Regions from separate parts of the Streptomyces sp. NPDC054866 genome, predicted to be linked through region 3. Evidence: riboswitches for the same ligand, from Rfam matches in the RefSeq annotation. Region 3 holds a riboswitch; each other region holds the start of a gene.
What was found. Region 3 has a riboswitch for cyclic di-AMP ahead of ACWGI2_RS34295 (LysM peptidoglycan-binding domain-containing protein). Riboswitches for the same ligand answer to the same signal wherever they lie in the genome.
Positions count from the first base shown of each region.

Region 1: another riboswitch for cyclic di-AMP. It lies ahead of ACWGI2_RS07040 (C40 family peptidase); the one in region 3 lies ahead of ACWGI2_RS34295 (LysM peptidoglycan-binding domain-containing protein).
Region 2: another riboswitch for cyclic di-AMP. It lies ahead of ACWGI2_RS17190 (NlpC/P60 family protein); the one in region 3 lies ahead of ACWGI2_RS34295 (LysM peptidoglycan-binding domain-containing protein).

Region 1 is NZ_JBSGZA010000001.1:1,639,872-1,647,144, forward strand. It holds gene ACWGI2_RS07005 (8-amino-7-oxononanoate synthase) at 1-420, shown strand, start outside; gene ACWGI2_RS07010 (DUF397 domain-containing protein) at 421-645, opposite strand; gene ACWGI2_RS07015 (helix-turn-helix domain-containing protein) at 655-1,515, opposite strand; gene ACWGI2_RS07020 (ATP-binding protein) at 1,788-2,255, shown strand; gene ACWGI2_RS07025 (LysR family transcriptional regulator) at 2,244-3,155, opposite strand; gene ACWGI2_RS07030 (LysE family translocator) at 3,285-3,914, shown strand; gene ACWGI2_RS07035 (DUF6328 family protein) at 3,892-4,458, opposite strand; gene ACWGI2_RS07040 (C40 family peptidase) at 4,620-5,093, opposite strand; cyclic di-AMP (ydaO/yuaA leader) riboswitch at 5,097-5,257, opposite strand; gene ACWGI2_RS07045 (hypothetical protein) at 5,625-5,933, opposite strand; gene ACWGI2_RS07050 (ATP-dependent Clp protease proteolytic subunit) at 5,941-6,576, opposite strand; gene ACWGI2_RS07055 (amidase) at 6,736-7,273, shown strand, end outside.
Region 2 is NZ_JBSGZA010000003.1:378,425-385,697, forward strand. It holds gene ACWGI2_RS17185 (hypothetical protein) at 1-338, shown strand, start outside; gene ACWGI2_RS17190 (NlpC/P60 family protein) at 424-1,632, opposite strand; cyclic di-AMP (ydaO/yuaA leader) riboswitch at 1,641-1,797, opposite strand; gene pcrA (DNA helicase PcrA) at 2,041-4,542, shown strand; gene ACWGI2_RS17200 (M23 family metallopeptidase) at 4,564-6,174, opposite strand; gene ACWGI2_RS17205 (lipase family alpha/beta hydrolase) at 6,381-7,241, opposite strand.
Region 3 is NZ_JBSGZA010000008.1:261,161-268,433, reverse strand. It holds gene ACWGI2_RS34310 (alpha/beta fold hydrolase) at 1-200, shown strand, start outside; gene ACWGI2_RS34305 (hypothetical protein) at 274-465, shown strand; gene ACWGI2_RS34300 (class I SAM-dependent methyltransferase) at 585-1,394, shown strand; cyclic di-AMP (ydaO/yuaA leader) riboswitch at 2,069-2,225, shown strand; gene ACWGI2_RS34295 (LysM peptidoglycan-binding domain-containing protein) at 2,228-2,953, shown strand; gene ACWGI2_RS34290 (GNAT family N-acetyltransferase) at 3,043-3,585, opposite strand; gene ACWGI2_RS34285 (maleylpyruvate isomerase N-terminal domain-containing protein) at 3,658-4,362, opposite strand; gene ACWGI2_RS34280 (carbohydrate ABC transporter permease) at 4,370-5,221, opposite strand; gene ACWGI2_RS34275 (carbohydrate ABC transporter permease) at 5,218-6,171, opposite strand; gene ACWGI2_RS34270 (ABC transporter substrate-binding protein) at 6,168-7,273, opposite strand, start outside.

The sequences.
Region 1 (7,273 bases), on a different contig from region 3:
CTGGGGCCCGCCAAGGTCATCGACCATCTGGTCAACGCGGCCCGGACCTTCATCTTCGACACGGGGCTCGCTCCCGCCGCCGCGGGTGCGGCCCTTGCGGCCCTGCGGCTGCTTCGCAGGGAGCCGGAGCGCGCCGCGCGGGCTCGCTCGGTCGCGGCCGAGCTGCACGAACGCCTCACGGCGGAAGGTCTCTGTGCGGTACGCCCCGACGCCGCCGTCGTCTCCGTGCGCGCGCCCTCACCGGAAGCGGCCGTGCGGTGGGCCGCCGACTGCCGGGGCGCGGGCCTCGCCGTCGGCTGCTTCCGTCCGCCGTCGGTGCCCGACGGCATCTCACGGCTGCGGCTGACCGCCCGGGCGGATCTCACCGACGCACAGATCGCCGATGCCGTACGAGTGATCAGCCGCGCCGCACCCCGGTAGTCACCGGAGGCCGTGGACGAAGGCCTCCCATGTCGCGGGCGAGAAGAGCAGGGCGGGCCCTGCCGTGTTCTTCGAGTCGCGCACGGCGAGCAGCCCCCGCTTCGGCCCTGAAGCGAGAGGGGCTGTCTCCACGCAGTTGTTCATGCCGTTGCTGCGGCTGCTGCGGTACCACCGTGCGCCGTGCAGAGATGTGCTGGAAGGTACGTGCCGAGGCAGTGCAGTCATGGTGCCCCCTTACGCGCCGTCACGTATCCCGGCGATGTGATCCGTTGATTCCTCGGGTGAAAGTGCCTTTCTCTGAAGGGAGTTGAAGGCCTCCGTGTATGCCTGGAGGTCTTCTTTCCGTTCGAGGTAGAGGCTACTCGTCAAGTGGTCGAGAACAACCACATCCAGATCAGCAATGTTCGGAAATGAGAAGATAACGAAAGAGCCGATGAGACCCACGTGCTCTCCGGCGGCGAACGGCAACACCTGAAGTCGTACATGGGGCAACTGTCCGGCTTCCAGTAACCGTTTCAACTGACCCGCGAGCACCTGACTGCCGCCCACCGGCCGGTGCAGCACCGCCTCGTCCAGGATCACGCTCAGCCGGAGCGGCGGAGCCGTGCGCAGTACGTCCTGACGTGCCAGACGCACCTCCACCAGCGTGTCCACCTGCTCGTCCGGCAGCCCGTCGAGCGCGGCCCGCGTCACCGCACGCGCGTAGTCCGGCGTCTGGAGCAGGCCCGGCACGACGGTGGTCTCCAGGGTGCGCATCCGACAGGCCTGTGACTCCAGGCTGATGAAGTCGCGGTAGGCGGGCGGCAGCAGCTCGCGATAGGCGTGCCACCAGTGGCGGCGTCCACCGTCGTCGTCCGAGCCCGCCAATGCCACCAGCAACTGGCGGAGTTGGGGGTCCCCCACCTCGTACGCGTCGAGCAGCAGTCCTACGTCGGCCGCCTTGACGCTGCTACGCCCGGTCTCGATCCGGCTGACCTTCGACTGATGCCAGCCGACCCGGCCCGCCGCCTGGCCGCTGGTGAGCCCGGCGCGCGTGCGCAGCGCACGCAGTTCGGCGCCGAGTTTCCGGCGGCGCACCGCGGGACCGTACCGCATGTCCGTCTCCTTCCCGACGGAGTGTTCCCTTTTCCGGCCTCCCCTGGCCTCTTCAGGGGCGACAGTAGAGGAAGCGCCGACCTCGCGCCCAAATACGGTCTCTCGTAGCAGAGTTCACCGCTTTGAGCGACAGATATATGCACATCTTGGTGGATGGCCACCTGTGAGGGGTCCAAGAGTGGCAGGCTGGCGCGAAGCACCATTCCGGGACTGTCCTCGTGCCTTCGTTACGAGTCGGAGCCGAGCCCCGGTGGGAAAGGGACAACGTCGCCATGGCAGACCTTCAGGAAGCATCCGTCACCCTGCCGAGCGATCCTGCCTCGGTCTCCGCGGCCCGGAAATACGTCTCGAGCATCCTTGCCGAGTGGGGCCTGCCGGGCGAGACCGAAGCGGCCGACACGGTCCGGCTCATCGTCTCCGAACTCGCCACGAACGCCGTCCAGCACACCCGGGGCGAGTCGCCCACGTTCAGGGTGGACATCGAGCTGGACCGGGACGAGCAGCTGCGCATCGGCGTGACCGACAGCCATCCCCGCTACCCCAAGCGGCTGCCCGCCGCCGTCCAGCAGGACAACGGCCGCGGCCTGGTGATCATCCGCTGGCTGACCATGGAGTGCGGCGGCAGGCTGTCGGTCACGCCCACCCCCGAGGGCGGCAAGACCGTCTGGATCGCGCTGCCGTGGACCGCGCCGGTCCGCGACGGGGCCACGGCCCCCTCGGTCTCGCCCTCACCCCGCTGAGCGTCCGAAGGCACCCCGGAGCAGGGCCCGGAAGGTGTCCGCCGCCGGATGCGACTCGTCGGCGCGGTGGACGACCGAGATCGTGCGGCGCAGAATGCCGGGCTCAAGCGGCCTCATCCCCACCGGTGTCGCCGCCGTCCGCGCCACCATCTCCGGTACGACGGCGACGCCGAGCCCGGCGCTGACGAGCGCGCACACCAGCGCGTAGCCCGGAGTCTCGACCAGGACCGAGGGCGTCGCGCCGGCCCGCACGAGCGCGGACTCCACGCCCTGACGTGGCGGATGCGTCGGCGCCATGCTGATGAGCGGCTGCCCGGCGAGCTCGCTCAGGGGCAGCCGTGAGGGGGAGTTCGCGAGCGCGTGTCCGGGCGAGGTCACCAGGACGAGCTCCTCGACCAGGATCGGCTCCGCCGTCACGGACGCGGGCAGCGGCACCGGATCCGCGGGCTCGTACGTGTGCGTGAGGGCCAGGTCGACCTCGCCCGCCGCCACGGCCGCGATGCCGAGCGGCGGTTCATAGCCCCGTACCGTCAGATCGATGTCCGGATGGGCGCGGCGGAACGCGGTCAGCGCGGGCGGCACCAGATGGATCCCGGCCGTGGTGAAGGTCCCCACGCGCAGCCTGCCGCCGGAAAGGCCCGCAAGCTGGGCCAGTTCGTGCCGCGCCTGCTCCATCTCGTCAAGGACCCGGCGCGCCCGCGCGAGCAGCAGCTCACCGGCGCCGGTCAGCCGTGCCCCGCGGTGGTGCCGGACCAGGAGCGCGGTGCCCGCCTCCCGTTCGAGCTTGGCCAGCTGCTGGGAGAGGGCGGGCACGGTGTAGCCGAGGCGCTCGGCGGCGCGGGTGATCGACCCGGCCTCGGAGACCGCCACCAGTGCGGCGAGCCGCGTCGGGTCGTACATGGTCTCTCCCGGTGCAGGAGCCGGCGGGCGGTGCGGCGGCCCGTCGGCGTGGGGCTAAAGGCCTGCTTAAGGCAGACCCAGGATATTCCACATACCTGCTGAAGGCAGAAGAACGGCAGCCTTGAGGCCATGGACGCACAACTGGTCGCCTTCACCGGAGTCGCCGCGGGCATGGTCGCCATGCCGGGCGCCGACTTCGCCGTCGTGGTGCGCAACGCCCTCGCCTCCCGCCGCGCCGGGGTCACCTGCGCGATCGGTGTGGCGGGCGGGCTCCTGGTGCACACGGCGCTCGCGGTGGCCGGGGTCGCGGCGGTCCTCGCGGCGGTTCCCACGCTCTTCCGGGCGTTGCAGGCCGCGGGCGGGGCCTACGTCCTCTACCTCGGGTACCGCGCGCTGCGGTCGGCGGCGCGGCCGCTGGAGAGCTTCGGCACTCAGGAGGGTGCGGAGCAGGTGGCGGTCGGGGGGAGCCTGCGGCAGGGGTTCTTCACCAACGCCCTCAACCCCAAGGCGCCCATCACCTTCCTCAGCGTGCTGCCCCAGTTCGTCCCCGCGGGCAGCCCCGCGATGCCGAGGACACTGCTGCTCGCGTCCATCATCGTGGCCCTCGCCCTGGTGTGGTTCCCGGTCGTCGCGCTCCTGGTCGACCGGCTCGGGCGGTGGCTGCGCAGGCCGCGTACGGCCCGCGCCATCGAGGGCGGCACGGGCGTCGCGCTCAGCGTGCTCGGCCTGGTGCTCCTCACCGAGGCCCTGGTGGCCTGATGTCGTGCGACGTGCCCGATGCCTTGCCGTCGTCGCCCCGGCCCTCGTTCTTGTCCGCCGCGCCACGCACCAGGAGGGGGAGCAGGCCCCACAGGCCCGCGCACACCACCAGCGTGCCCGCGCTCGCGATGATCCCGCCGGTCCTGCCCACCGCCACGTCGACGACCAGGAGTACGGCGCCGGAGACCGCGAACACCAGGACCCCCAGACCGATACCGGCGAGGCGGGACGACACCCGCACGATCAGCGGCTTGGCGTGCTGCCCGAACAGCGACCTGTGCACGGCGGCCGGAGCGGTGAACAACGCCGCGGAGAGGACGGCGAGCAGCAGCGTGGTCACGTAGGTGGCGCGCTGCATCGTGTCGAGCGAGGGGAAGCGCTCGGTGAAGGCGAGCGTCAGCAGGAACGCGAAGAGGATCTGCACCCCGGCCTGCGTGACCCGCAGTTCCTGGAGGATCTCCGAGAAGTTGCGATCGGCACGTTCGAAGCGCGTTTCGTTGCGCGGCGGTTCACCCGCAGTGGAAGAACTGTTGTTTTCGGCCATGGCGCACGAGTATCCGCGTCGACGCGCTCCACGCCTGGCGGGCGCGCCGATCAGAGCGCAGACCGAGCGGTGGCTGAGCGGTGGCCGAGCGGCGGCAGCGGCCGTGAGGCCACCGCCACCGCCCTCCGACAGGTCAGCGACCGGCGATCAGTGACGGGCCATCAGCGCACCCGGCCGTACGAGACGCTCTTCGTCCAGATCTTCTCGAGTCGCACCACGGTGTTCGACTTGGGGGCGTGCCAGATCCGGCCCTTCCCCGCGTAGATGCCTACGTGGTAGACGTTCCGGCCCGAGTGGAAGAAGACCAGGTCGCCCCGTGCGCGGTTGGACGCGGAGACGTGGCGGGTCTTGTTGTACTGCTGTCCGGCGGTGCGTGGCAGTTTCTTGCCCGCGCGCTTGAACGAGTACTGGGTGAGGCCCGAGCAGTCGAACCGGTTGGGCCCCGTCGCTCCGTAGCGGTACGGCGAACCCTTCTTGGAGGCGGCGATCTTGAGCGCCTTCGTCCCGTGAGTCGCGGCCTCTGCCTCCGACGTGAGCCCCGGGGCCACGAGGGTGCCGCCTACGACGGCGAGCGTGAGGGCCGATACGGAACCGGCCCTGGTGAGCAGCGACGGAACATGATTCAGCGCGGTCATGCGCAACCCTTCGTCAACCGCCTGTGAAGGATGACCTGTCGGATTCGGGCTGACAAAGTTGCCCGGCCGCGGTGTGCGGCTTCACCCCAAGGGCCGTCGTCCGGACTTTCCGGACCGACCCGTCATGCCTGGGTCCTCCACTCCTGCCAAAGCACCAATGTCGACCGGTCATCCGGGTGGCGGCAGGACTCGGCGTCCGCCCGGACCGCCCCGCCGCTGTGGCGGGGGCTTGTCGTCGGAAGGGATCTTGACCCGTCAAGGGCAAGAATTCCGAGCCGAAACGGCGTTTTGTGAGGCTCCTCACGGCTGAACCGTTCGGGTGGACAAGGTCGGATTCGGGATCCGGACATGGCACCAGACGATCGTTCGACCAGCACCGGAACGAGGAATTCCGGCCCCCGCGTACACATCTGACGCAACTGAAGACGGCCCGAATAACGACGAATGTCTACGCCGAACGAGGTAGCCCGTTTGGTTCGTTTGAGATCGGCCCCGGACACCCCGGACTTCGGGCGAGGAGGTGACGGGCGCTCAGGACGGCGCCGGAGGCGGCACGGTGACCCGCCCCGACCGCCGTTCTCCGTCGAGGGCCCGCAGCGCCCTGGCCAGTGTCGGCGCGTGCACGGCGCTCTCGCCCCGTTGATGCATGAGCGTCAGGGCGTCCCGCAGGGCGGTCGCCCTGCCGACGAGGGCCTGGGCGGCGCGCAGTCCGCCGTAGGTGTCCGAGGCGCGGGCGGGGTTGATCCGGCCCACCAGGTCGACCACTTCGAGGTAGCGGTCGATCAACTCGCCCTCGGCGCGGGTGAGTGCGGGCAGCGGAGGGAGCTCGGGTGGCAGCATCGGCGGTTCACCCCGCGTCCGGTGTGCGGAGGGACGACTTGCGGCTCGCGATGATCCGGTCCACCAGGCCGTAGTCAACCGCCTCGGATGCGGTGAGGATCTTGTCCCGCTCGATGTCGGCCGCGACGCGTTCCGCGCTCCGGCCCGTGTGTTGGACGAGCAGCTTCTCCAGCTGAGCGCGGGTGCGCAGGAGTTCGTCGGCCTGGATCGCCAGGTCGGAGGTCTGGCCGTGGACCGGCTCGGCGAGCGAGGGCTGGTGGATCAGCACCCGGGCGCCGGGCAGCGCGAACCGCTTGCCGGGGGTGCCCGCGGCCAGCAGGACGGCGGCCGACGACGCGGCCTGCCCGAGGCACGTCGTCTCCACGTCGCAGGTGACGAACTGGATGGTGTCGTAGATCGCGGTCATCGCGCTGAACGAGCCGCCGGGGGAGTTGATGTAGAGCGCGATGTCGCGGTCGGGCGCCAGATGTTCGAGGTGCATGAACTGCGCCATCACGTCGTTGGCCGATGTGTCGTCGATCGGCGTCCCCAGGAAGACGATGCGTTCCTCAAGGAGCTTCGAGTACGGATCGAGGGTCCGCTGCCCCGTGCTGGTGCGTTCGGTGAACTCGGGCAGGACATGGCGGGCGAACGGTTGGTTCATGGCACGTCTCTCCTCTGCCGGGGTCGGCTGCTCCCCAAGGCTTCCGTAAAAAATGTACAGGATGTACGTAACCTTGGTGAGGGGTTCGAGGGATCCGGCGGCGTGGGCATACTCCGCCTCGTCGCGATCTCCGCCGCCCCGAGCCGAAAGCGTCGTCGTATGAGCCCTGAAGCCTCCGAGCTCGTCCACCTCACCGCCCGCGAACTCGCCGCCAGAATTCGCGCCCGCGAGCTGTCGGCGCGCGAGGTCGTCCTGGCGCACCTGGACCGGATCGAGCAGGTCGACGGCGCCGTGAACGCGGTGGTGACCCTCGTGGCGGAGCGCGCGCTCGCCGAGGCGCACACCGCCGACGAGGCCACCGTGCGCGGTGAGCCGCTCGGCCCGCTGCACGGGCTGCCCGTCGCCCACAAGGACACCCACGACACCCGTGGCATCCGGACCACCTACGGGACGCCGCTCCTCGCCGACAACGTCCCGGTCAGGGACGAGCTGATCGTCGAACGCATCCGGGCCGCCGGGGCGATCACCATCGGCAAGACCAACGTCCCCGAGTTCGCGGCCGGTTCGCACACCGTCAACCCGGTCTTCGGTGCCACCCGCAACCCGTACGACCTTCGGCGATCGGCGGGCGGCAGCAGCGGGGGAGCGGCCGCGGCGCTCGCGTGCGGCATGCATCCCCTGGCCGACGGCAGCGACA
Region 2 (7,273 bases), on a different contig from region 3:
ATCTTTTCGTCGGCCTGCACATCATCGGCATCGCCTCCCTCCTGGGCGGCTTCCTCACCCAGATGAAGCAGATGGGTCAGGGCACGGCCCGCTTCAGCCCCGCCATGCTGCACGGCGCGCTCACGATGCTCGTCACGGGCGTGATCCTGGTGGGCCTCAACCAGGCGGACGACAACCCCGTCAACAACGTCAAGATCGGCATCAAGATGGCCGTCCTGATCGTGATCCTCGCGCTGGTCTATGTGAAACGGGACGAGGAGAAGGTGGACAAGGGGATGTTCGGCGCCGTCGGGCTGCTGACTGTCGCGAACATCTTCATCGCGGTGCTGTGGACCTGACACGACCCGCGGAAAACGGCCCTCCACGCGCGCGTGGAGGGCCGTTTCTCGTCTGACTCGTGTGAAGGGTTCTCGTGGGCGGCGGCTACGCGGGGCGCACCACGCTGTGGATCGGCATGTAGTAGATCGACTCGACGCGGACGTTCGCACCCGGCTTCGGGGCGTGGATCATCTTGCCGTCGCCGATGTAGATCCCTACGTGGCTGATGTCGTCGTAGAAGAAGACCAGGTCACCCGGCTTGGCATCGGCGGTCTTCACGGTCGTGCCGACCTTCACCTGGTCCCACGTCGTACGCGGCAGGGAGATCCCCGCGGCCTTCCACGCGTCCTGGGTGAGCCCGGAGCAGTCGTAGGAGTCGGGGCCGGTGGCGCCCCACACGTACGGCTTGCCGATCTGGGCCTCGGCGAAGTTGATGACCTTCGCGGCCTTCGTCGCGTAACCGCTGTCCGTGTCGCCGGAGCCAGAGCCGGAGCCCGTGCCGGAGCCGGTGTCGGAACCGGAACCGGAGCCCGAGTCCGGGGTCTCCTTGCCCTGCTCGCGCTCCTTGGCCGCGGCCTCTTCCGCCGCCTTGCGCTTGGCCTCCGCCTCGGCCTCCTGCTTGCGCGCCAGCTCGGCGGCCTTGCGCTTGGCCTCTTCTTCCTTCTTCTTCTCGATCGCCGCGAGCCGTGCCTTCTCCTCGGCCGTCAGCTCCGAGAGCAGCGTGCGCGCCTTGCCCAGCTTCTTCTGGACGGTCTGCTTGCTCGTCCTGAGTTCGTCCCGCGAGTCGCTCAGCGTCTCCAGGCTCTTGGCGGCCTTCGTGCGCTGCTTCGTCGCCGATGCCTGCTGCGTCTGGTAGTCGTCGACCGCCTTCTTCTGGCGCGCGGTCAGCCGGTCCGACAGGTGGTTCTGGTCGAAGAAACTCTGCGGGTCGTCGGCGAGCATCATCGTGGCGGTCTCGGAGACGCCACCGGTGCGGTACTGGGCCGCGGCGAACGTGCCCAGCTCCTGGCGGGCCTCGTTCAGCTTGTCGGTGCGCTTGGCCACGTCGTCGAGAAGTGTGTCGACCTTCTTGCGCTGCTTGTCGGTGCGCTCCTTGACCGAGTTGTACTTCTGGGTGGCCACGCCCGCCTGGTGGTAGAGGTCGTCGACCTTCTTCTGGACCTCTTCGAGGCTGGGCTTCCGGGGCGCGGACGGTGCCGCTTGCGCGCTCTGTGACAGGAGGGCCACGGAGGTGAGGGCTGCCGTCGTGATGCCGATGGCGGGGGTGGCGCGTAGGCCGGCAATGCGGGTCCGCGGCTTGCGGTGCGACGCCAAGGGAGGCGACTCCTTCCGTAGACCGCCTACCGGGTTAGCTGTCGGGTTCGGGCGGGTGGTTCCGGAAGGTTGCCCTACAGTCCCGTACTTCGTACGGGACCGATTCACCCCAAGTTCATCGTGGGTCCCCGGCTCCGAGGAGATCGAACTCGGCGGAGGCCGCCCGTTCCCGGCGGGGTTCGCCGGTGGGAGTACGAGCAGCCCGCGGAGCACGCTAGCCAACTCGTGTGGCCCGTGTGAAGGTTGATGTTCGATATGCCCGATACGTTTTCGTTACTTTACGAAGCTCTTGACGCGGGCACCCCGTGCCGTGGCGGAGAGTGATCAGAAGCGGGCGGGGCGTAGCCGGATCGACCTGGCCGGAACCCGGGGCGGGTTGTCAGTGGGGCCGCCTAGACTCGGGAGGCGATGAGCAGCCTCTTTGATGACAGCTTCCTGGCGGACCTCAAGCCCTCACGGGCTTCGGAGGAAGAGCCCCCGCCGCCGCCCGAGGACAGTGCTCCGGAGTCCGTTCCGGATGATCTGTTCGACGGGAAGTTCGACGCGCCCGTGCCCCGGGACGCGCACTACCGCGGCGGCGCCCCGCGCCCAGTGATCGACCCGGCTGCCCTGCTCGACGGTCTTAACGAGAACCAGCGCGCGGCCGTCGTGCACGCGGACTCCCCGCTGCTCATCGTCGCGGGCGCCGGCTCCGGCAAGACCCGGGTCCTGACGCACCGCATCGCGTATCTCCTGGCCGAGCGGCATGTGCACCCGGGACAGATCCTGGCGATCACGTTCACGAACAAGGCCGCGGGCGAGATGAAGGAGCGCGTCGAGCAGCTCGTCGGACCGCGGGCCAACGCGATGTGGGTGTCGACGTTCCACAGCGCGTGCGTGCGCATACTGCGCCGCGAGTCGAAGACGATCGGCTTCACCTCCTCCTTCTCGATCTACGACGCCGCCGACTCCAAGAGGCTGATGGCGCTGGTCTGCCGCGACCTGGACATCGACCCGAAGAAGTTCCCGCCGAAGTCCTTCAGCGCCAAGATCTCGAACCTGAAGAACGAGCTGATCGACGAGGAGACCTTCGCGGGCCAGGCCGCCGACGGCTTCGAGAGGACGCTCGCCCAGGCGTACGCGATGTACCAGTCGCGGCTGCGCGAGGCGAACGCCCTCGACTTCGACGACCTGATCATGACGACGGTCAACATGTTCCGCGCGTTCCCGGAGGTCGCCGAGCACTACCGCCGCCGCTTCCGCCACGTGATGGTCGATGAGTACCAGGACACCAACCACGCCCAGTACGCCCTGGTGCGCGAGCTGGTCGGCCCCTCCGGAGGCGAGGGTGACGACCCCGCCGAGCTGTGTGTCGTGGGTGACGCGGACCAGTCGATCTACGCCTTCCGCGGCGCCACGATCCGCAACATCCTCCAGTTCGAGGAGGACTACCCCGACGCGACCACGATCCTCCTTGAGCAGAACTACCGCTCCACGCAGACGATCCTGACCGCGGCCAACGCCGTCATCGAGCGCAACGAAAGCCGCCGACCCAAGAACCTGTGGACCAACGCGGGCGCGGGCGCGGGCATCATCGGCTATGTCGCCGACACCGAGCACGACGAGGCGCAGTTCGTCGCCGACGAGATCGACCGGCTCACCGACGCGGGCGACGCGAAGGCGGGCGACGTCGCGATCTTCTACCGGACGAACGCGCAGTCCCGTGTCTTCGAAGAGATCTTCATCCGCGTCGGCCTGCCCTACAAGGTCGTCGGCGGCGTCCGCTTCTACGAGCGCAAGGAGGTCCGGGACGTCCTCGCGTATCTGCGCGTGCTGGCCAACCCGGAGGACTCCGTCCCGCTGCGGCGCATTCTGAACGTACCCAAGAGGGGCATCGGCGACCGCGCGGAGGCGATGATCGACGCGCTCTCGCAGCGCGAGAAGATCTCCTTCCCGCAGGCGCTGAAGCGCGTCGACGAGGCGTACGGAATGGCGGCCCGCTCGGCGAACGCCGTCAAGCGTTTCAACGTCCTGATGGAGGAGCTGCGGACCATCGTCGAGTCCGGCGCGGGTCCCGCCGTCGTCCTGGAGGCCGTGCTCGAACGGACCGGGTATCTCGCCGAGTTGCAGGCCTCTACCGACCCGCAGGACGAGACGCGCATCGAGAACCTCCAGGAACTCGCCGCCGTGGCCCTGGAGTTCGAACAGGACAGCGGTGAGGCGGCCACCGGAGGCGAAGGGGAAGGCGAAGGGGAGGTCGCGGCCACAGGTGTGTCCGGCACGCTCTCCGAGTTCCTGGAGCGGGTCGCGCTCGTCGCCGACTCGGACCAGATCCCGGACGAGGAGGACGACGGCTCCGGAGTCATCACGCTGATGACGCTGCACACCGCCAAGGGCCTGGAGTTCCCGGTCGTCTTCCTGACCGGCATGGAGGACGGCGTCTTCCCGCACATGCGCTCCCTCGGCCAGGTCAAGGAGCTGGAGGAGGAGCGCCGCCTGGCGTACGTGGGCATCACGCGCGCGCGTGAGCGGCTCTATCTGACGCGGTCCTCGATGCGCAGCGCCTGGGGACAGCCTTCGTACAACCCGCCGTCGCGCTTCCTGGAGGAGATCCCGGAGACCCACCTGGACTGGAAGCGGAAGGGTTCCGTCGGCGCACCGGCATCCTCCGGGCCCGCGGCCTCGATCGCCTCATCCCTGTCGTCGTCGCGCTCGCGCACCGGGGGCGCGCAGGGCTTCGCCACGCGCCGTGCCTCGGAGAAGCCGGTGGTCGCGCTGGCGGTCGGGGACCGGGTCACGCACGACCAGTTCGGCCTCGGCACCGTGGTCGGGGTGAAGGGGACGGGCGCGAACGCCGAGGCGACGGTGGACTTCGGAGAGCCGAAGCCGAAGCGGCTCCTGCTGCGGTACGCGCCGGTGGAGAAGCTGTAACGCCGCGGGCGGCGGCCGGAGTTACGTCGGGTCGAGGCCGTGGCTGCGCAGCCACGGCAGCGGGTCGATCGCCGAGCCGCCGCCGGGGCGCACCTCGAAGTGCAGGTGCGGTCCTGTGGAGTTGCCGGAGTTCCCGGAGAAGGCGATGGGATCGCCTGCCTTGACGGGTCCGCTGGAGACCTTGTGCGTGGAGAGGTGGCAGTACCACGTCTCCGTGCCGTCCTTGGCGGTCACGATCGCCATGTTGCCGTAGGCGCTGTTCCACTTCGTGGAGACCGTGCCATCGGTGGCGGCGAGCACCTCGGTGCCGTACGACACCGGGAAGTCGATTCCGGAGTGCGCGGACATCCAGTTGATGCCGGCCTGTCCGTAGTACGCGCTCAGACCGTGCTGCTTCACCGGAAGCGAGAACTTGGGGCGCAGGCGCTCCTTGCGCGCGGCTTCCTCGGCGGCCTTCTTCTCGGCGGCGACCTTCTCCGCCTTGAGGTCGATGCGCTCCTGCGTACGGCTCGCGCGGTCGGCGAAGTCACCGGCGTCCGCGGAGAGGTTCGCCAACTGCGTGTCGAGCTTGTTGTTGGCGGCCGACGGCTGCACCGACGTGGGGTCCGGGGCCGATGCCGCCTGCGTCTCCTTCTCGTCACCGCCGCCGAAGTCGCCCACGGAGGCGGCGGCGATGCCCGCGACACCCATCACGCAGGCCGAGGGCACGGCGACGGTGAAGAGCGCGGAGCGTTTGGCGGGGGAGCGGCGGCGGGCCCGCGAGCGGGAGCCGTGCGCACGGTCGATGACCGGCGGCTCGTCGTCACCTGCGGCGCCCTGGCGGCTCGGCTCGACCGGGCCGAGCGAATCGGCGGGAGCCTCGTCGGGCGTGAACTCGTGCTCGGCGGGGGCCGGTTGGGCGTAGGCCTCGGGGGAGTGTGCCTCGGAGGCGTAGGACCCGGTGTCGTAAGGCGAATGCTCGTACGTTTCGGGCGTCTCGTACGTGTCGGGTGCTCCGGGCGTGTCCTGAGCCTCGTACGTGCCGTGCGCCTCATGTGTCTCGGGGGTGTCGTACGCCTCGAGCGTCTCCGTGGCCCCGTACGTCATGTCCTGGCCGCCGGAGTTCCACGCGGTCGCGTCGTACGCGCCGGTGTCGAAGGCCTGGGTCTCCCACTGGCCGGTCTGCTGTGGCTGGTGCTGCGGGTCCCAGGCGCCGGCGTCCCAGTGGCCCGTGGTGTCGGGGCCCGGCTGCGCGGGGATGTCGGCGGAGAGGTGCTGATAACCGCCGGTCGACCACATGGCGCTGGTGTCGTAACTGCCGGTCTCGTAACCACTGGTGTCGTACGCGGCTTGGTGCTGCGCCGCGTACGGGTCGTAGTTCAGCGTCTGCTGCGTACTCGTGGTGGACCACTGGCCGGTGTCGTACGAACTGCCGGGCATGTCGCCGAAGAGCGGGTCGGACGCGAAGCTTCCGGTGTCGGGACCGGCCGTCGCATAGCTGCCTGTGGTGTCGAAGCTTCCGGTGGAGTAGCCGTCGTATCCGGTGTAGGCGCCGTGCTCGGTGCTCTGCGGGTCGTACGCCGCGTAGGGCGCATAGTCGGCGGGTGCCGAGGCCGGGGGTGTCGAGCTCCCCGACGGGTGACGGTCGTTCACCAACTTCTCTTTCGCCTCGGCAGCAGGGGCAGAGCAGTGCGGCGACTGTACCCGGCGGTATGCGGGCGCGACAATCTTCGGCAGGTTTCACGCTCTCAGGAAACGGGCATTCGGCCGCCTTTCGGCGGACTGCGGGCACAGCCTTGGCCCTGCGTTCGAGCTCCGTTCGACAAATTGCCCCCGCTGCGGGGTGCGGGAACTACTCCTCAGGCCACGGTCAGACCGTTCTCGGTACCTGTCGCGGGGGTCCCCGTCGCCGGTGCTGCCAGATCGAGGGCCTGACGGATTCCGGCGGCGACCGCGGGGTGCACGGGCAGGGCGAGATGACCGATACCGGAGACACGTACGTTCTGTGCGATCAGATCGGGGTGGTTGACGCAGGCCGTCTCGAGCGGAGCCATCAGCTGGTCGAGATCGCTCCAGAAGCTCACGAAGCGGGTCCGGCAGCCCGGGGCGGGCTCGCGCAGCTCCTCGATCACGTCCGATCCGGGGCGCATCTGGCGCACGATCGGGTGCGCGTCGGCCAGCGGCACGACCCGCGTTCCCTCGTGTGGGGTACCGAGGGTGACCAGTGTGCGGACGCGCTCGTCGCCGCCGAGGCGCTGCGCGTAATAGCGGGCTATCAGGCCGCCGAGGCTGTGCCCGACGATGTCCACCTGGTGGTGGCCCGTGCGCTCGCAGATCTCCTCTATGTGGCGGCCGAGCAACTCGGCGGCGGTGCGGATGTCGCAGGTGAGGGGGGAGTAGTTGAGGGACTCCACGTGCTGGCCGCCGTGCTGGGCCAGGGAGCGGCGCAGGAGGACGAAGACCGAGCGGTTGTCGATGAAGCCGTGCAGGAGGACGACCGGCGGCCGGCTTTCCGCGGGGAGCCGGGGGGCGTCGGGAGACGGCAGTTCGGAGATGATCCTGCGTTCCTGGGCGATGCCCGAGGGGTAGAGGAGGAGGTGGCCGGCGAGGATCGCCACCTCCAGTGCGGTCGCCTTCAGCAGAGCCACGGAGAGCCCCGCCAGTCTGGCGGGCAGCTGGAAGCAGGGCGGGCGAAAGGGCAGGACCCTCGTGATGGTCATGGTCGACCTCCCGGTCGGCACGCGGGAGGACG
Region 3 (7,273 bases):
CCGCGCTGCGGCGGTCCACGACACCCAAGTTGTTGATCTGGGGCGAGGAAGATGCCTTCGAGAGAGTGGAGTACGCCGAGCGGTTCGCCTCGGAGATGCCGAACACCACGCTCGTACGTGTTCCAGATGCGGGGCACATCCCCACAGAGAACGCGCCCGGCGGGATCGCCCGCGCGCTCGTCGACTTCTTCACCGCCTGAAGGCTGACGTCCCCGGGTTGGATCGTCACCCCCTCGCCAGGCCGCCGGCAGCCTCATGGATAGGGTCGGGGCCATGACATCCGAACGGCCCCAGACGCTGGCCATGGCGTTCCTGGACTCTCAGGAGATCACTACGACGGACTGCCGCCGGTGCGGCACCGAGGTATCGGGCGTCAACGGCCGCTACGCGTGCGGGGTGTGCGGGTGGGTCAACAACTGGACTGAAGGCCACAACGAACTACCCAGCGGCGACAGCGACATCTAGCGCTGTGCCGGTTCCGGCCGCGTGTACCTACGAGCTTCGACGCGGCCGAACTCGCTCTGCCCAGCGGGCCCATACGCCTTCCCGTGGCTCGCGCGGGTCCGGTCAGGGATCGTGGTGGCATGACGGAGCAGCGGTTCGACGTGTGGGCGGCCGGGAACGCCTACGAGCGGTACATGGGCCGGTGGAGTCGCCTGGTCGCGGATGAGTTCGTGGCGTGGCTCGGCTGCGAGGACGGTTTGCGGTGGCTGGATGTGGGCTGTGGCACGGGGGCGCTGACCGCGGCTGTGGCTGCGCGATGTCGGCCGCGGCTGGTGGTGGGGTTGGACCGGTCCGCCGGGTTCGTGGATGCGGCCCGTGCCGCCGCTCCCCCGCCCGCGTGCTTCGCCGTCGCCGACGGGCTGTCGCTGCCGGTGCGCCAAGCGGGGTTCGACGTAGCCGTCAGTGGCTTGGTGCTCAACTTCCTTCCCGCGCCGGGTGCGGCGGTGGCCGAAGCGGCCCGGGTCGTGCGGCCGGGCGGGCTGGTCGCCGCGTACGTGTGGGACTACGCCGAAGGCATGGCGTTCCTGCGTCACTTCTGGCGAGCCGCGGTCGCGCTGGACCCGTCGGCCGCCGAGTTGGACGAAAGCCGGCGATTCCCGCTGTGCAGCCCGGACCGCCTCCGATCGCTGTGGACGGACGCTGGACTCGTCGACGTGGCTGTCGCCCCGGTGGAAGTGGCCACCGTTTTCGCCGAATTCCCTGACCTGTGGGAGCCATTCCTGGCCGGACAAGGCCCCGCCCCTGGCTACGTGACCGCCCTCGCACCATCCGCCCGAGAACATTTGCGTGACGCACTTCGCGAGACCGTGCCTACGCGGCCGGACGGTTCGATCGTGCTAGCCGCCCGCGCATGGGCGGTCCGGGGAAGGCCGGTCCGCGCCAGCGCCTGAGAGCGCCGGCGCGTGTCCAGGAGCGGGCGAAGAGCCGGGATTCTCGAAATGCAGATCGCGTAGGGCACACAACAGGTCGCCCCCATACGGGGACTCAGCAACTCCAACTGCCGCCCCTCGTCGACAATGATTTCCCCATTTCGGCTCTAGATGCCGGGAGTTGCTCGATCTGGCGAGTGAGGCCGTGCGCAGACACCTCGGTGACGTCGGCCGGGCCCCAGCCGGAGCAGCTCCGCGCAGGCCACCATCCTCCACCAATTAGGCAAGATGTCCCCTTTGGCCAGAAAAGCGAACCTCACCCCATGTCCGTCTTGTCCATGAGGAGCGCTTTTGTGCAGCATTAGTAATGTATATAAAGCTGTGTCTGCATTGCGGGACACTCGTGCGAAATGGACGATCCGACGCGCCAGTAGGTTGCCTCCAGACCGCATCCAATTCAGTGGAATAGGTCACACCAACAGCTCGCGTCCCCCGGGGCGCCGCTGAGCGCACTTCCGTTCTGCGTAAAGAAAGTTGGGGCTATTTGATCAAAGAGGGCCAGCGGTTCTGACCGCCAAGGACTGGCCTCGCGCATTCCCTATTCGAATTCCGCTCTTGTTCCCTCCGGGCTTTCTCGCTTAACGTCACCGTCAATCCGGATGGAACGCCGAATCCTGCCGCTGTCCGGAAACCCTTCCCATCACTCACTTTCGCTCGGCAGGAGCGGGGGACCCAGGTAAGCCGCCGATCCGGATTCCGGAACGGCTCGGGGTGAAGTCGCATGCGCAGTGCGACCGGACATCTCCCGTCCGAACCCGACAGCTCACCTCGTAGGCGACGGAGAGGAATTCGTCATGCCTGCAAAGGGAAAGCACCGCCGTCCCAAGTCCAGCTCGCTCACCCGCGGCATCGCCGCCGCAGGCACGGGCGGGGCCGTGCTCGTGCTCCCGGTCCTCGGCGCGACCGCCGCCAGCGCCGCGCAGGCAGCCCCGGCCGCCAAGCCCGCCGCCGCCCCGAAGACCTACGTCGTCGCCGCGGGCGACACCCTCTCCAAGATCGTCCGCGAGCACTCGCTGAGCGGCGGCTGGAAGAAGCTGTACGAGGACAACCGCGACGCCCTCGGTGGTGACCCGGCACTGATCCACCCCGGCATCAAGCTCACCCTCGGCGAGAGGGCCGCCGCCGAGCGAGCGGACCGCTCCGAGCGCAAGGACGCCGCCGCTGCCAAGCCCGCCTCTGCCCCGGCGAAGAAGTCGTACACCAACGACCTCGACGGCTGGATCAAGGAATCGCTCGACATCATGGCCCAGCGCGGCATCCCCGGCTCCTACGAGGGCATCCACCGCAACATCATGCGCGAGTCCTCCGGCAACCCGCTGGCCATCAACAACTGGGACTCCAACGCCGTGGCCGGAACCCCCTCCAAGGGACTCCTTCAGGTCATCGCCCCCACATTCAACGCCTACCACGTGCCCGGCACCTCGCTGGACAGCTACGACCCGGTCGCCAACATCACTGCCGCCTGCAACTACGCGGCCGACCGGTACGGCTCGATCGACAACGTGAACGGCCCGTACTAGACCAGACCGCACCCCCCGTCTCGTCATCCCCTCTGAGCCCCGGCGCGCCAGACGCCCGGGGCTCAGGCCTGTCTACGGAGGCGGGCGGCCTAGCTCCGCGAGTCCTGCTTCCAGTCCTCTACGAGGAGCCCGAGCAGCACCTCGTCCATGAACTCACCCATCACCCAGGCCGAGGAGCGCAGCACCCCCTCGCGGACGAAGCCGTTGCGCTCGGCGGAGCGCAGCATCGCGGCGTTGTCCGCCAGCGTCTCGATCTGCAGCCGCTGCAGGCCACGTACGACGAAACCGTAGTGGCACAGCACCGCGACGACGTCCGTGCCGTAGCCCTTTCCGCGGGCGGACAGCAGCAGTCCGAGCCCGATGTGCGCGGACCGGTTGTGGTTGTCGATGCTCCACAGCGCCGCGGTGCCGACCAGCGTGCCGCCGTCCAGTTCCACCACGGAGAACGGGACGTGCCCCTGCTCGTCGTCGTCGACCACCAGCCGCGAGTCCTTCGAGCCGGGCGTGATCGGCCGCCACGGCCGGCCTTCGGACCGCGAGGCGTTGACCACGTCGTCGTAGAGCTCGGTCCGCAGGATCGGGATGTCGTCCTCGTGCCGGGCCCTGAGCCCGACCTTGCTGCCCTTTAGCATGCAGGCTTCCTATCCGAGACGGCTGACCGGCGGCAACCCCATATGCGTTCGTCCCGGTTGCGCGGTGGGCACTCACGCACCCTTCGTGCCGTACCAGCGCCACTCGGTGAGTCGTGGGCGATGAGGAAGGGCGGTGCGTCCCGTCGCCCACAGCAGGATCTGCCAGACGTCGAAGTCAATGGCGACGTGGGGAAAGAGCCTCCGCAGGACCCGTTCGCACAGCCCCCTCGGCGGCGACCACTCCAGATTCAGCCCCTGAGTGATGTCATGGGTGTGCACAAGGGTCTCAACGACGGCCATGGCGGCAAAGCCCTCTGGATCAGAGGGCCCAAAGACGTGGTGAGCGACGGTAGTTGAAGGTGCCGTGCGCAGCACGGACGCGAGCAGGCCTCCACACGCCTCCAGGATGGTCAGGAGCCCCTCGGGGCCCGAGGCCCGATCAACGAAGATGACGTTCTCCGGCCCACCGCTTCGGTCACTGCTCGTCCGGAACGGCAACCCTGTCGACGTCGGCGGCTCGGCGAGCCCGAACCTCGCGGCGTAGGTGAACAGATCGTCGGCCAGATGCTCGAGCGTCTCCCAGCACGTCCACTCGAGCGTTCCCGCCTTGGCCTCCCAGGCGGCGGGATCTGCGTCCCTCAGGGTGTCGATGGCCAGAGTGACGACCCGGCGCAGGTCTTCCCCGTCAACTGCGATGTCCGCGCTCTGCATGCGGAAGATCGTAACAACGGCCGACATCGTGAAAATGGCCGACGTGGTCGCCTTCGGCGTGGACACGGAGGAGTCAGTCGTCGATGCCCGAACGCTCCACCCCCGCCACGATCCACCGCTGGAAGAACAGGAACACGACGAGCAGCGGCACGATCGACACGGCGGCCGCGATGAAGAGTTCGTGCAGCCTGATCACTTGGGACGTGGTGAACGACGACAGGGCGACCTGCACCGTCCATGCGTCGCGGTCCTGACCGATGACCAGCGGCCAAAGGAACGAGTTCCACGCGCCGATGAAGACGATCGTGCCCACCGCCGCGAAGACGGGCCGGGAGTTGGGCACCACCACCCGCCAGTACGTGCGCCAGTATCCGAGCCCGTCGACGCGCGCCGCGTCCTCCAACTCCCGTGGGAATCCGAGGAAGTACTGCCGGAAGACGAAGCACGCGAAGGCGGAGAACAGCGTCGGGACGATCAGACCGCGCAGCGTCGACACCCAGCCGAGCGACGACACCAGGACGAACGTCGGGACGAAGGTGACGGAGGCCGGGACCATCAGCGTGCCGAGGATCGCGTAGAACACCTTGTTCGCGTGACGGTACGGGATGCGGGCCAGGCCGTAGCCGGCCAGCGAGGCCAGCAGCAGCGTGCCGAGCGTCGTCGCGACCGCGATGAGCGAGGAGTTGAGCAGGGAGCGCGCGAACGGCACGGAGGTGTCTTCGAAGAGCTCTTTGACGTTCCCCCAGCGCAGCGAGGAGGGGAAGAAGGTCCACTCGGGCGAGGTGATGTCGCTCTCGGACGAGAGCCCGTTGCGTACGAGGAGGTAGAAGGGGATCAGGAACAGGAGCGCGAGTGCTGTCAGCAGCGAGAGGCGTAGCGCGCGGCCGGCCCTGACCCTTGCGTCGTCCCTCGTGTGGTCTCTCATTCCGCCTCCTTCCTGCCGAGCCCGAACCACTTCGCCTGACCCACCGTCACCACCGCGATGATCAGGGCGAGCAGGACGGCGCCCGCGCTGCCGAGGCCGAGGTTCTGTCCCTGACCGAGCGCCGTGTAGTAGAGGTAGACGAGTGGTGGCCTGGCGTAGGGCGGGTAGCCGCGGGAGTCCGAGAGCAGGTTGTAGAACTCGTCGAACGCCTGGAAGGCGTTGATGACGAGCAGCAGCACCACCGCCACCGATGTGGCCTTCAGCTGCGGGAACGTGATGTGGCGGAAGACCTGCCAGCCGGGCCGCGCCCCGTCCACGGCCGCAGCCTCGTAGAGGGTGGGGCTGATGCGCTGGAGTCCGGCGAGGAAGAGCACCATGTAGAAGCCCGCCTGGAGCCAGAGCCGTACGGTGACGATCACGGCCCAGTACCAGGGCGGGTCGGTGGTCGAAAGCCACGCTATCTGGTCGCCGCCGAACCAGCCGAGGACGGTGTTGGCGAGCCCGAACCGCACGCCGTTGAAGATCGACATCTTCCAGATGAGCGCGGCCACGACGTAGGAGCAGGCCGCGGGCAGGAAGAAGACCGAGCGGAAGAACGCCTGGGCACGGCGCTGGCGGTGGACCATGAGGGCGAGCGCGAGGGAGAGCGCGTACGTCGCGGGCACGATGAAGAGCGAGAAGACCAGGAAGGTCCACAGGCTGTCGGTGAACGCCTCGTTCCGCAGCATCTCGGTGTAGTTGCCGAGGCCGACGAAGTCGTTCGGGGTGACGGTGTTGTGTGCGTCGAAGAAGCTGAGGTAGACGCTCCAGCCGAGCGGGATGTACGTGAAGACGCCCAGGCCGAGCAGGAAGGGTCCGACGAACACCCAGAACCAGAGGGTGCGGTTCTGCTGTCCCCACAACTTCCTTCGCCCGCTTGCCTGTTGTTCGCGAGGGGCTGCTGTGGTCACGACTTCTTCTTCACCCGGCCGAGCTCGGCGGACACCTTGCGCACGACCTTCTTGAGCTCGCCGTCGGGGCTCGCGCCGTCCTTGATGATCCGGCTCAAGGCATCTTGGTAAGCGCTCCTGCTGGCGGGGGTCCAGAGGAGGGGCTCGGCGTGGCCGTGGTCCGTGGTGTAGCGGACGGCGTCGGCCGCAGCGCCCTTGCTGAGTTTGTCAGCCTTCTTCGCCAGGGACATACGGGCCGGGATGTGGAATCCGTACGCGAGGGCGAAGTCCTCCTGGCGGTCGGTGCTGTCGATCCACAGCCACTTGAGGAAGTCCTTGCCGGCCTTCTGGTGCTTGCTGCGCGTGCTGACCGCGGCGGCGTACGCGCCGACCGGCACCGAGGGCTTGCCCGCCGCGCCGTCCTTCGGGAACGGCAGGACGCCGAAGTCGTCGCCGAGCTCCTTCTGCACGGTGGGCAGCGCCCACAGGCCCGACCACTGCATGGCGGTGAGCCCCTGGACGAACGCCGACGGGTCCGACCAGTCGGCGGGCGCGCCCAGGAGCAGCGACTTGTCGGCGTACAGCCGGTGGATCTTGCCGAGGGCGCGGGCGGCGGCGGGGTCGTCGAAGCCGACCTTGCCGTCGGCGGTGACGAGTTCGAGACCGGCGGCGTACAGGGGCGTGCCGCCCAGGACGCCGGCGCCTCCGTCGTTGCCCAGGAACAGGCCCTTCGTCTTCTTCGAGGTGAGCTTCTTCGCGGCGTCCACGAGCTCGTCCAGCGTCTTCGGCGGCTGAACCCCCGCGTCGGCGAGCAGGCTCTTGCGGTAGTAGAGCATCTGCATGTCGATGACTTGCGGGATGCCCCAGATCCTGCCGTCGTACGTCTTCGGGGCGAGGACGGCCGGGTTGAAGTCGCCCTTGACACCGTCGAACAGCTCGGTCAGGTCGGCGACCTGCTTGCCCTGGATCTGGTCGAGGGACGGGCCGTTGACCTCGAAGACGTCGGGGCCCGAGTCGGTGAGGAGTGCGGCCGCGGTCTGCTCGTCGTAGTTGCCGGGTCGCCACTGGACGGTGACGTTCGCCTTCTTGTAGGCGGCGGCGTACTTCTTCACGGCCTGCTCGG